One region of the Gracilibacillus caseinilyticus genome, then DNA from elsewhere that is predicted to be linked to it. Evidence: riboswitches for the same ligand, from Rfam matches in the RefSeq annotation. Region 1 holds a riboswitch; each other region holds the start of a gene.

Region 1 (3,283 bases):
GGAATGAAGAAGGTGTAGGGAAAGCAATCAAGGATTCTGGTATTCCTCGAGAAGAGTTATTTATTACATCAAAACTTTGGAATGGTGACCAAGGTTATGACGAGACATTACAAGCATTTGAAACGACATTAAATAAATTAGGATTAGAGTATCTCGATCTTTATCTAATCCACTGGCCAGTACCTGAGCAAAATAAATACAAAGAGACTTGGAAAGCAATGGAGAAACTTTACAACGACGGAAAAATCCGTGCAATCGGTGTAAGTAATTTCAAAGAGCATCACTTGGATGACCTGATAAAGGATGCAGCGATCACACCAATGGTGAATCAGGTAGAGTATCACCCACACTTGCAGCAACGCAGTTTACATGATTATTGTAAAAAACACAATATCCAATTAGAAGCATGGTCTCCACTTAAACAAGGTAAAGTCCTGGATGATCTGACTTTAACGGATATTGCAAAACGCCATGGCAAGTCAACGGCACAAGTAATTCTGCGTTGGGACTTACAGCAAGGTGTTGTGACGATTCCGAAATCCGTCAAACAACATCGTATCCAGGATAATGCGGATGTGTTTGATTTTGAACTAACAGATGCAGAGATGAAGCTGATCCATGATATGAATAAAGACGAGCGTGTTGGACCAGATCCTGATACATTTAGTAAACGATAAAAATATATGATATAAAAACGCCCAGAGTTCAAAAAACTCTGAGCGTTTCTTTTTATCAGTCAAGAAAGTATATAAGTGCAGCCACAGCAGTAATCATATTGAACATGAAGTTGAGTTCCTATAATATGGATTATGTCAACCAGCCTAGAAGTCATTTTGACATATTTTTAGTGGTATGATACCGCTCCGGCCAACCACTACTTGCCCCCATAAGTTAGTTATGCTCGGTTTTACTTATTTATTTTGTTTCTCCGTAAGTGAAAATTATAAGGATCAAAGTACTCACTATCTGTTTGATGCGCTTTGTTGCATAAGTGGAGCGTTTTTTATCCTTGATAAAATGAATAGTCCAATAATAGCTCCGGTTACACTGCTGACAAGAAATCCTGGCAAAAATGCGAACGCACCAACAGATGACCCCATCAACACTTTTGCATATGGCACAGAAAGCAGAGAGCCAAGGATACCAGTTCCGATCATTTCACCAATACCAGCGAGTGTACGTTTATTCGTCCATCGATACAAATAACCTGCAAGTAAAGCCCCGACCATACCACCCGGAAAAGCGAGCAATGTACCTAACCCTAATAAATTTCGTAGTAAGCCAATCATGAAGGCAATGATAACTGCTGGAACGGGGCCTAACGTTACCGCTGCCATCACGTTCACAGCATGCTGGACAGGGTATGCTTTGGCAATACCTGTCGGAAACCAAAGAAACTGGGAACCAAGTGTCCCGATGGCAATAAAAACAGCCATTGTGGTTAATAATAATGTACGATTCATATTTTCCCTCCTTTTGTTATCATAAGGGATCTCAGCTGAAGGAAAATAAAAAGCCAGATTCTAATAAAGAAACTGGTTATACCGTATCAAGAATAGAGCTACTTCCCTACGCTGGTACCAACCAGATCAGGTTCTTAGAGTTAAAAAGCTTATGCGCGCTTTTCTCTCAACCTATGCTCATAGGCACCCCTAGTAGTGATCATACTTATGTAATTAACAAAATTTTATCAAATAATAGAAAAAAGTCAATTCAAGCAACTATCTTGAATTCAAGATAAATTTTGTGTATACTATATGTAAAGAAATGGAGGAATGCATCATGCAATTAAAAGGAATTCATCATGTTTCCGCGATCACTGCCAATGCGCAGGATAACTTCGATTTCTACACAAATATTTTAGGAATGCGACTTGTCAAAAAAACAGTCAATCAGGATGATCCGAGTATGTACCATTTGTTTTATGCAGATGAAAAGGGAAGTCCAGGCACTGATTTAACTTTCTTTGAAATAAATAATGCAGGGCATACGTATACAGGTAACAATAGTATCTCCACCACATCATTACGTGTGGGAAGTGATCAAGCGTTAGCCTATTGGCAGGATCGCTTTGATCAGTATGATATCGTTCATGATGGGATCAGTGAACAGTTTGGTCGCCAAGTGTTACCTTTTCAAGATCATGAAGGGCAACGGTTGATATTGGTATCCGACGAAACGAATACAGGAGTTGCTGCAGGTGTCCCGTGGAACGGAAATGGAGTGGAAGAGGAAAACGCTGTGATTGGATTAGGACCAGTTCACTTCACTATTCCAGAATTGGCACCGACGAAAAGCATTCTGACGGATGTATTGGGATTCCGGCATGAAGGTAATTATTCACTTTTGAATGGCCGTGAAATCGACGTTTTTTCCACAGGAGAAGGCGGAACGGGAGCCGAAGTCCATGTCGAAGTGCGACCAGAATTACAAAAAGAACGGCCAGGGCGAGGCAGTGTACATCACGTTGCTTTTCGTGTTGAAGATGTCGAGGAACTAGAAGCATGGCGAGATGTGATTCGTCAACAAAGATTACCAAACTCAGGAATTGTTGATCGTTACTATTTTCAATCGTTATATTTCCGTGAATCAAATGGAATCTTAATTGAATTGGCAACAGATGGACCGGGATTCGCAACCGATGAGAATATGGAGGCTTTAGGAGAAGCGTTGGCTTTGCCACCTTTTTTAGCCGATAAACGTGAAGAAATCGAAGCGAATTTAACGCCATTAGAAACAAAGCATAAATAAAACATTACCACACGCGTAAAACGATAATGCGTGTGGTTTTTTTAATTTTATGGACCAAAATTAGATGGAAAGCGAAAAAACTGTCCAAGAGCATACTCTATGATCATCACCCAACATTCACAGATTATTTTTTTGCTAACATCATATGTTATACTATTTTCGTCGTTATACGAAAGGGGACAATCACATGAAAGAGATAAAAGCTGTCTGTCTGGATATGGATGGAACGATTCTGAACAATCATAATCAATTGGTACAAAATACGAGGAACGTGATCGAGCAAATTCGTCAGCTTGGAGTTAAAGTATTTATTGTCACGGGTCGCTCTTATAAAGAAGTACTCGACATTACGGAAGGTAACGTTGAGCTTGATGGTATTGTCACTGCGAATGGTATGATTACGTATTTGGATGAGAAGATATTACGTCAGCATCAATTATCGCCAGAGGTTGTCGATCGCGTCATTCAGTTGGCGAGAGAGCATCATATTTTCTATGAAGTACATCCTGTTAATGGGAATCGCACGACGCTT
Region 2 (3,283 bases), 1.0 Mb from region 1:
TATTGCAGGACGTAAGTTAAAGGCTAGAAGAATAATACCGGCAATAAAGAGAAGTGTATAATGTTTTTTGTTAAAAGTTTGCACTTTCTCACCTTGTTTCTATGCTATAATATACAAAACATGCTAAAATGATATCGTTAGCGTTTACGATAGTTTGCATTTAAACAGAATATCATACAATCACCCACAGGAAAAGAGTTAACAAATGAAAGAAGGTTTCTCCATGGAAAACAAAATTGTAAAAGAAGTGCTTTCCTGGCTGAAGGCATTATTAGTCGCTCTAGTAATCGTGCTTGTATGTCGGCATTTCCTTATTACACCATCTGTTGTAAAAGGTGAGTCAATGATGCCGAATTTACATGATGGAGACAGAATTATTCTGAGTAAAGTGAGCGATATTGAGCGTTTCGATGAAATTGCTTTTAAAGCTCCTGACTCTGAAGATAATTATGTCAAACGAGTGATTGGTTTTGCAGGTGACCAGATTGAAATGAAAGATGACAAGCTTTACATTAATGGAGAGTTTTATGAGGAAACATATCTGGATGAGTATAAATCCGTTCTCTCGGAAGGTGGTCAGCTGACATATGATTTCACCCTTAAAGAGCTAACAGGTAGTGAGACAGTACCTGAAGGGAAATTATTTGTTTTGGGTGATAATCGCAGAGTAAGTAAAGACAGTCGTCAATTCGGCTTTATTGATGAAGATGCCGTAATTGGTGATGTGAAAATGCGAATCTGGCCAATCGATTCATTTGGGATTATAAACTAGTATAACAGGTTCCGGTCATCGAAGAATGACCGGAACTTTTTTCATGAGAAAAAAGCATATAAGTACATTCATAAAGGTGAATTCCAATAGTAGTCATGCTCAAGTATGGGTTCTTATAATACGGATTATGTTAACTAGGAGCTTACTAGCTTAGTGATAATTTTGAAAGGTTTTATATGCTGAAATGTCGCTCCAGCCAACCACTTCGCGTCCTGCGGGGCATATTTCCGAAGCTTTGCTAAGCAGATGAAAGCTATCAAAATTACCACAATGTCAAACAGTCTCACTTTACATAATCCATATTAAAGGAAGTTGTATATGCATGTGGAATGAAGCCAAATTTCAATTTCCTCAATAAACAAACTAAATCATCTTCTCTAAAACCAGGCACAAGCAATTTTTTCTCATCAAGTTTACGTAGAGCATTACCACATGTTGCTTGACAAAGATAGTTTTCCATGTTTTAGTGGAATTAACTTCATAATGAAATTCCGCTAGGGGTGCTGCAGGTAGCAGCTGAGATAAGAATGATGTTCTTGATCCCTTTGAACCTGAACTGGTTAGTACCAGCGTAGGAAAGTGGAGTCGGAAGGTGTACGTCCATACGCCTGACTTTTTGATATTTATTTATTCAAAAATGAGCCGCTCCGCTTAGCTGAGCGGCTTTTTGTTATGAAAATAAATATGATGGAGGAATAGAAAATGACATTTAGTGAAGAATTACGTGTGGCCGCCGACGATGTGTTTGAAGGAATTTTTCAACACCCATTTGTGACAGGGTTAGGGAAAGGAAATTTAAAGAAAGAAGCGATAATTCATTATGTGAAAGCAGATTTTGAATATTTGAATGCGTTTATCAATATTTATGGTTTAGCTATATCAAAAAGTGATGTACGGGACGAGATGAACTACTTTTATGAGCAAATCGGTTTTGTCCTTCACAGTGAGATTCATCCTCATAACAATTTGTGCGAAGTAGCAGGTGTTTCGTATGATGAATTACAAGGCTATCCATTACCACCAACAGCAGATCACTATGTGACACACATGAAAACAGTTGCGCTTCAAGGGAGCATTGGAGAACTAATAGCGGCATTATTGCCATGCCCTTGGACTTATTTAGAGATTGGTCACTATTTAATGAAGAAATACAAACCACAAGAAAATCATCCGTTTTATGATTGGATTTCGTTCTATGCCCAAGATGAAACGGCATCTGTTACAACAGAACTGCGCAAACGATTAGATAAGTGGGCAGAAGAAGCTGGCGAGACAGAGAAACAAAAAGCAAAACTTGCCTTTATGAAAAGCTGTCAGCTCGAATATTTATTCTGGGAAATGGCCTATCAGGTGGAAGAATGGCCTTTCTCTTTGAAAGGAACGGAATCTTCTTATGCATAAAATAGCTTCAGCACTTACGATTGCAGGTACAGATCCTACAGGTGGAGCTGGCATTCAGGCAGATTTAAAAGTATTTCAGGAAAGAGAAGTATATGGCATGAGTGTCATCACTTCCGTTGTGGCACAAAATACTGAAGGCGTTCAGGATGTTCAGCATTTAACTGTTGATTTTATTGAAAAACAACTCGACGCTGTTCTTACCGATATTCCGCCGCAAGCAATAAAAACAGGTATGATTGCGACAGTGGAAATGATGGAATTAATCGCAAAAAAATTAAAGAATTCCACAATTCCATACGTGATTGATCCGGTGATGGTAGCAAAAAGTGGCCATTCGTTGATGGATGAAACATCAAGAGAAGTAATTCGTGAAACATTAATTCCGCTTGCAACAGTCGTTACACCAAATGTGCCGGAAGCGGAGATACTAGTCGGGTTTGCTATCCAAACAAACGAAGAAGCAGAAAAAGCAGCAAAAGTAATTGTCAATAAATTAGGTGCACAAGCGGCCATTGTCAAAGGTGGACACCTTTCTGGAGAAGCGATTGATGTGTTATATGATGGAGAGGAACTCTATCACTTCCAGTCTGATCGGTTTGACACGAAGCATACGCATGGAACTGGCTGTACATTTTCTGCGGCTATTACAGCAGAATTAGCCAAAGGGAAGTCAGTGAGAGACGCAGTAGAGATCGGAAAAGACTTTACTACGAAAGCGATCCAGTACCCATTAGAACTGGGGAAAGGGAACGGTCCAACCAACCATTGGGGATATCGTTTAGAAGGGCTGCCTGCTCAGAAGGAGATTATCGATAAATGAGTCATTTAATTGAAGAAGTAAGAAAACACCAGCCCTTGATTCACAATATTACGAATCAGGTAGTTATGAATTTTACAGCAAATGGTCTATATGCGATTGGTGCGTCACCAGTCATGGCAAATGCTAAAGAAGAAGTAGAAGAAATGGCTACACTAGCCAATGCGCTCGTATTGAATATCGGAACCTTAACAGATGTGCAGGTTGAAGCGATGATATTGGCAGGTAAAGCAGCCAACAAAACAGGAACTCCTGTCGTTTTTGACCCTGTTGGGGCAGGAGCGACGATGTTC
Region 3 (3,283 bases), 1.0 Mb from region 1:
ACCAGTTGTAAGACTTACCGTCGCCCAAACATGCTGCTGAAAATTCGTCCAGCCTTGTATTGCTTCTGTCACTATTTCTGTTGGAGCAGGAAGAATCCAGCTAGGTATTTGAAAAAATCGGCTGGATCCTTCCCAGACAAGTAGAATACCGACGATCATAATGACTGGTAATGATAACTTTCTCCACATAAAACCTACCTCAATTTTTTCATGGCCACTTTCAAGTGTTCTATGGCCACTCTTTATACTTTTATGGTTACTTTCGCCCATTTTATGGCCACTTTCCATTCTAACGATATTTTTTCGTTAATTCTGTCATCGATGCCTGGCGATCTTGACGCGAATAAATTTTCACTTGCGATATTACACTGGGGCAATTTAACTGATGCATGCGCTGATTCATTTTTTCGATAACAGCGAACAACTCGGATAACTCCCCTTCCATCGTTGTTTCTAATGGTCCTACATGGTAGTTAACATCCGATTGATCAATAATAGAAATTGCTTCATCGACAAATGGAATCGACTCTTCTCCATTCGGTGTTTTTGGTATAATTTGTATACTCACTAATGCTTCTGCCATCATACTCCCTCCTATTCGGGTAAAAATTCATTGGTAAAGGCTGCTTCTGCGTCTAGTTCTCGATCCAACAGATCATTTTCATACATAAAGTCGGCATAATTCTGCCATACTTCTTGTGATTGCTCACCCCATCTATCTGCATCATCTTGATATTTCGGTGATAACCATTTTTGACTGGCATATACTAATTCCTCATCTAGATCAGGTACCTCTTCAATCAGAATATCTGCAGCTTCGTCTGGATTATCGGTTGCGAATTGATATCCTTTGCTTACAGCTACTACAAATTTCTTAATCGTTTCCGGATTTTCCTCTATCATATTTTCATTTGTTGTAATGACTGGTGTATAGTAATCTAGGTTCTCCGAATAATCGGTTAAATAAAGCATATTTAATTCTTTTCCACGCAATTCTGCTTCGATTCCTGTCCAGCCATAATAAATCCAGGCAAAATCAATATCCCTTTCTACCGCAGTAAAGAAATCAGTATTACCCATATTGACGATGTCTACATCCTCTACAGATGCACCTTCTTGTTTCATTAACGAGTCAATCACAGCAGATTCTACTGGTGCTCCCCAGCCACCGTAAGTTTTCCCGGCAAAGTCGGCTGGTGAGGTAATTCCTTTATCAACCGGAGAAGCAAAACCTGACGTATTATGCTGGATCACTGCTGCAATCGATACTAGTGGAATATCCTGGACTCTAGCTTCTGTGACAGACTCTTGGTAGCTGATACCAAATTCAGCTTTCCCAGAAGCAACGGTTTGATCTGCCCCCGCTTCACCTGGCATCACAATTTCTACATTCATTCCTTGCTCTTCAAAATACCCTTTTGATTGGGCCACATATAATCCAGTATGATTGGTATTTGGTGTCCAATCCAAAACGAGAGTTACGTCCTCCATTTTCTCTGAGGAGCTGTCTTCTTCTCCACACCCTACCAACACCAAACATACACTAAGTGCTGCGAATATTATTTTTTTCACGTAAAAAATCCCCCTTTTTTCTTTTTTGGGGGAACATATAAGAAACACCCAAGACTTAGCAGACTAGGGCGCATATAGATTCAATTATCTCATATGTTCCCTACGCTGGTACTAACCAGATCAGGTTCTAAGGGTCAAGTAACTCACGGAAACTTTCTCAACCGGCAACACCGGTCCCCCTACATCTCCTATTTAATTTTCCATTATCTACTTTGACATATTTCGATCATTTCTTCAAGTTTTATTTACTCAGCTTTGCTTCAGTGCATTAGAAAAGCGCAAGCGCCCGTTTAGAAACGTAGCGACTGGACGGCATTAACTGAGATAAAGGAATCACGGTGAGCAAGTGATGTTGATGACTTTCGCCCAAGGGCATAAGGTCGACTAGGCCTCTGGTTATCACCAATCGGCAAGTCTTCTTTATCGTAGGGCGATGTAGGAAGCCACCTAGTATCTGGGCGCTTGCGCTGGACATGGCTGTTCATGTTAGAAAGCGGTACGAAACCTTAAAATTTTATACTTTCTTACCTGTTTAGAAAAACTCGGCATTCGCCTTATCTTTAGCGAATGCCGAAGTTTTACTTATACGTTGTACATTCTAAATTTTCACTACGTCGATCTGCTTCGCTAAAATTTTATACTTTTAAACGTATAACAAAGACGAATCTCATTCTAGTTTGAGGTTCGCCTTATACTGTATATTATCCGTGAATCTTTGTTGCTACTTCTACAACGCGTTTAGCTTGATGTTTCACTGCATTCTCTACATCTTCTACGAAGTCACCATCCGGCGTGTGTGTTACACTGTTTCCATAAGGATTTCCACCTGATGTAAAGGCTGATTGATCTGTATATCCTGGTGGGACTATAATAGCTCCCCAGTGCATCATCGATGTATAAAAGTTCAACAACGTTGCTTCATGGCCGCCGTGTGGGTTAGATGCAGAAGACATCGCACTAACCACTTTATTGGCTGTCTTACCAGCAGCCCATAAACCACCTTGTGAATCAATAAATTGTTTCATTTGTGAAGGAACACCACCGAAACGAGTCGGCATACTGAAAATAATCGCGTCCGCCCATTCAATATCGTCAGAGCTAGCTTCAGGAACATGTTCAGTATCTTGCAAATGCTGCTCCCATTTTGGATTTGATGCAATCGCTGGTTTTGGTGCTGTTTCTTGTGCACGAACAACCTTCACTTCTGCGCCAGCTTCCTTGATTGCGTCTGCCGCCCAATTCGCCAGCTTATAATTAGTACCTGTTGAACTATAATAAATAACTGCTACTTTTACCACTTCTCTACTTCCCTTCTCGTTGTATTGATTCCATTTGGAGTTTTCCCAGATTCGTACGGAATTACACAATATCTCGATTCTGAGATAGTGTAATAGTAACACGGTTAAATCTTTTCTATCAAATAGTTAGCTCAGACCAGATACCTTCAAAACAATTGCTGATATTTTGATAGCATTCAAAAACCAATGTAAAATAACGATTAATATGGATCTTTTAGTCAACTGTTATTCCAGCTTCGATAAATGTGTTATAGCGAATCAGATTCCCATCCTTGTAAAAATCGAAACGAATGTTTGCTTGTTCTCCTTTTAACACCAATTCGCCCGCAGGAGCCATCTTCGTCATGATCATAACTGATTTTGGAGTTCCTGTTCTAATTTTCTCAATAACTTTATTAATTTTCTCCTTATCA

The links. A riboswitch is a leader RNA that binds a small molecule or an ion and turns the genes downstream of it on or off. The one in region 1 is predicted to bind thiamine pyrophosphate.
Region 2: another riboswitch for thiamine pyrophosphate. It lies ahead of tenA (thiaminase II); the one in region 1 lies ahead of thiW (energy coupling factor transporter S component ThiW).
Region 3: another riboswitch for thiamine pyrophosphate. It lies ahead of MUN88_RS13065 (ABC transporter substrate-binding protein); the one in region 1 lies ahead of thiW (energy coupling factor transporter S component ThiW).

Annotation. Positions count from the first base shown of each region.
Region 1 covers NZ_CP095072.1:1,748,661-1,751,943, forward strand. Annotated here, with positions in the region: gene MUN88_RS08410 (aldo/keto reductase) at 1-677, shown strand, start outside; gene thiW (energy coupling factor transporter S component ThiW) at 963-1,463, opposite strand; TPP riboswitch at 1,550-1,664, opposite strand; gene MUN88_RS08420 (ring-cleaving dioxygenase) at 1,783-2,751, shown strand; gene MUN88_RS08425 (HAD family hydrolase) at 2,939-3,283, shown strand, end outside.
Region 2 covers NZ_CP095072.1:704,505-707,787, reverse strand. Annotated here, with positions in the region: gene MUN88_RS03405 (CynX/NimT family MFS transporter) at 1-84, opposite strand, end outside; gene lepB (signal peptidase I) at 224-772, shown strand; TPP riboswitch at 1,259-1,367, shown strand; gene tenA (thiaminase II) at 1,475-2,173, shown strand; gene thiD (bifunctional hydroxymethylpyrimidine kinase/phosphomethylpyrimidine kinase) at 2,166-2,993, shown strand; gene thiM (hydroxyethylthiazole kinase) at 2,990-3,283, shown strand, end outside.
Region 3 covers NZ_CP095072.1:2,771,603-2,774,885, reverse strand. Annotated here, with positions in the region: gene MUN88_RS13075 (ABC transporter permease) at 1-189, opposite strand, end outside; gene MUN88_RS13070 (thiamine-binding protein) at 290-583, opposite strand; gene MUN88_RS13065 (ABC transporter substrate-binding protein) at 595-1,572, opposite strand; TPP riboswitch at 1,653-1,763, opposite strand; gene wrbA (NAD(P)H:quinone oxidoreductase) at 2,274-2,870, opposite strand; gene MUN88_RS13055 (DUF4362 domain-containing protein) at 3,085-3,283, opposite strand, start outside.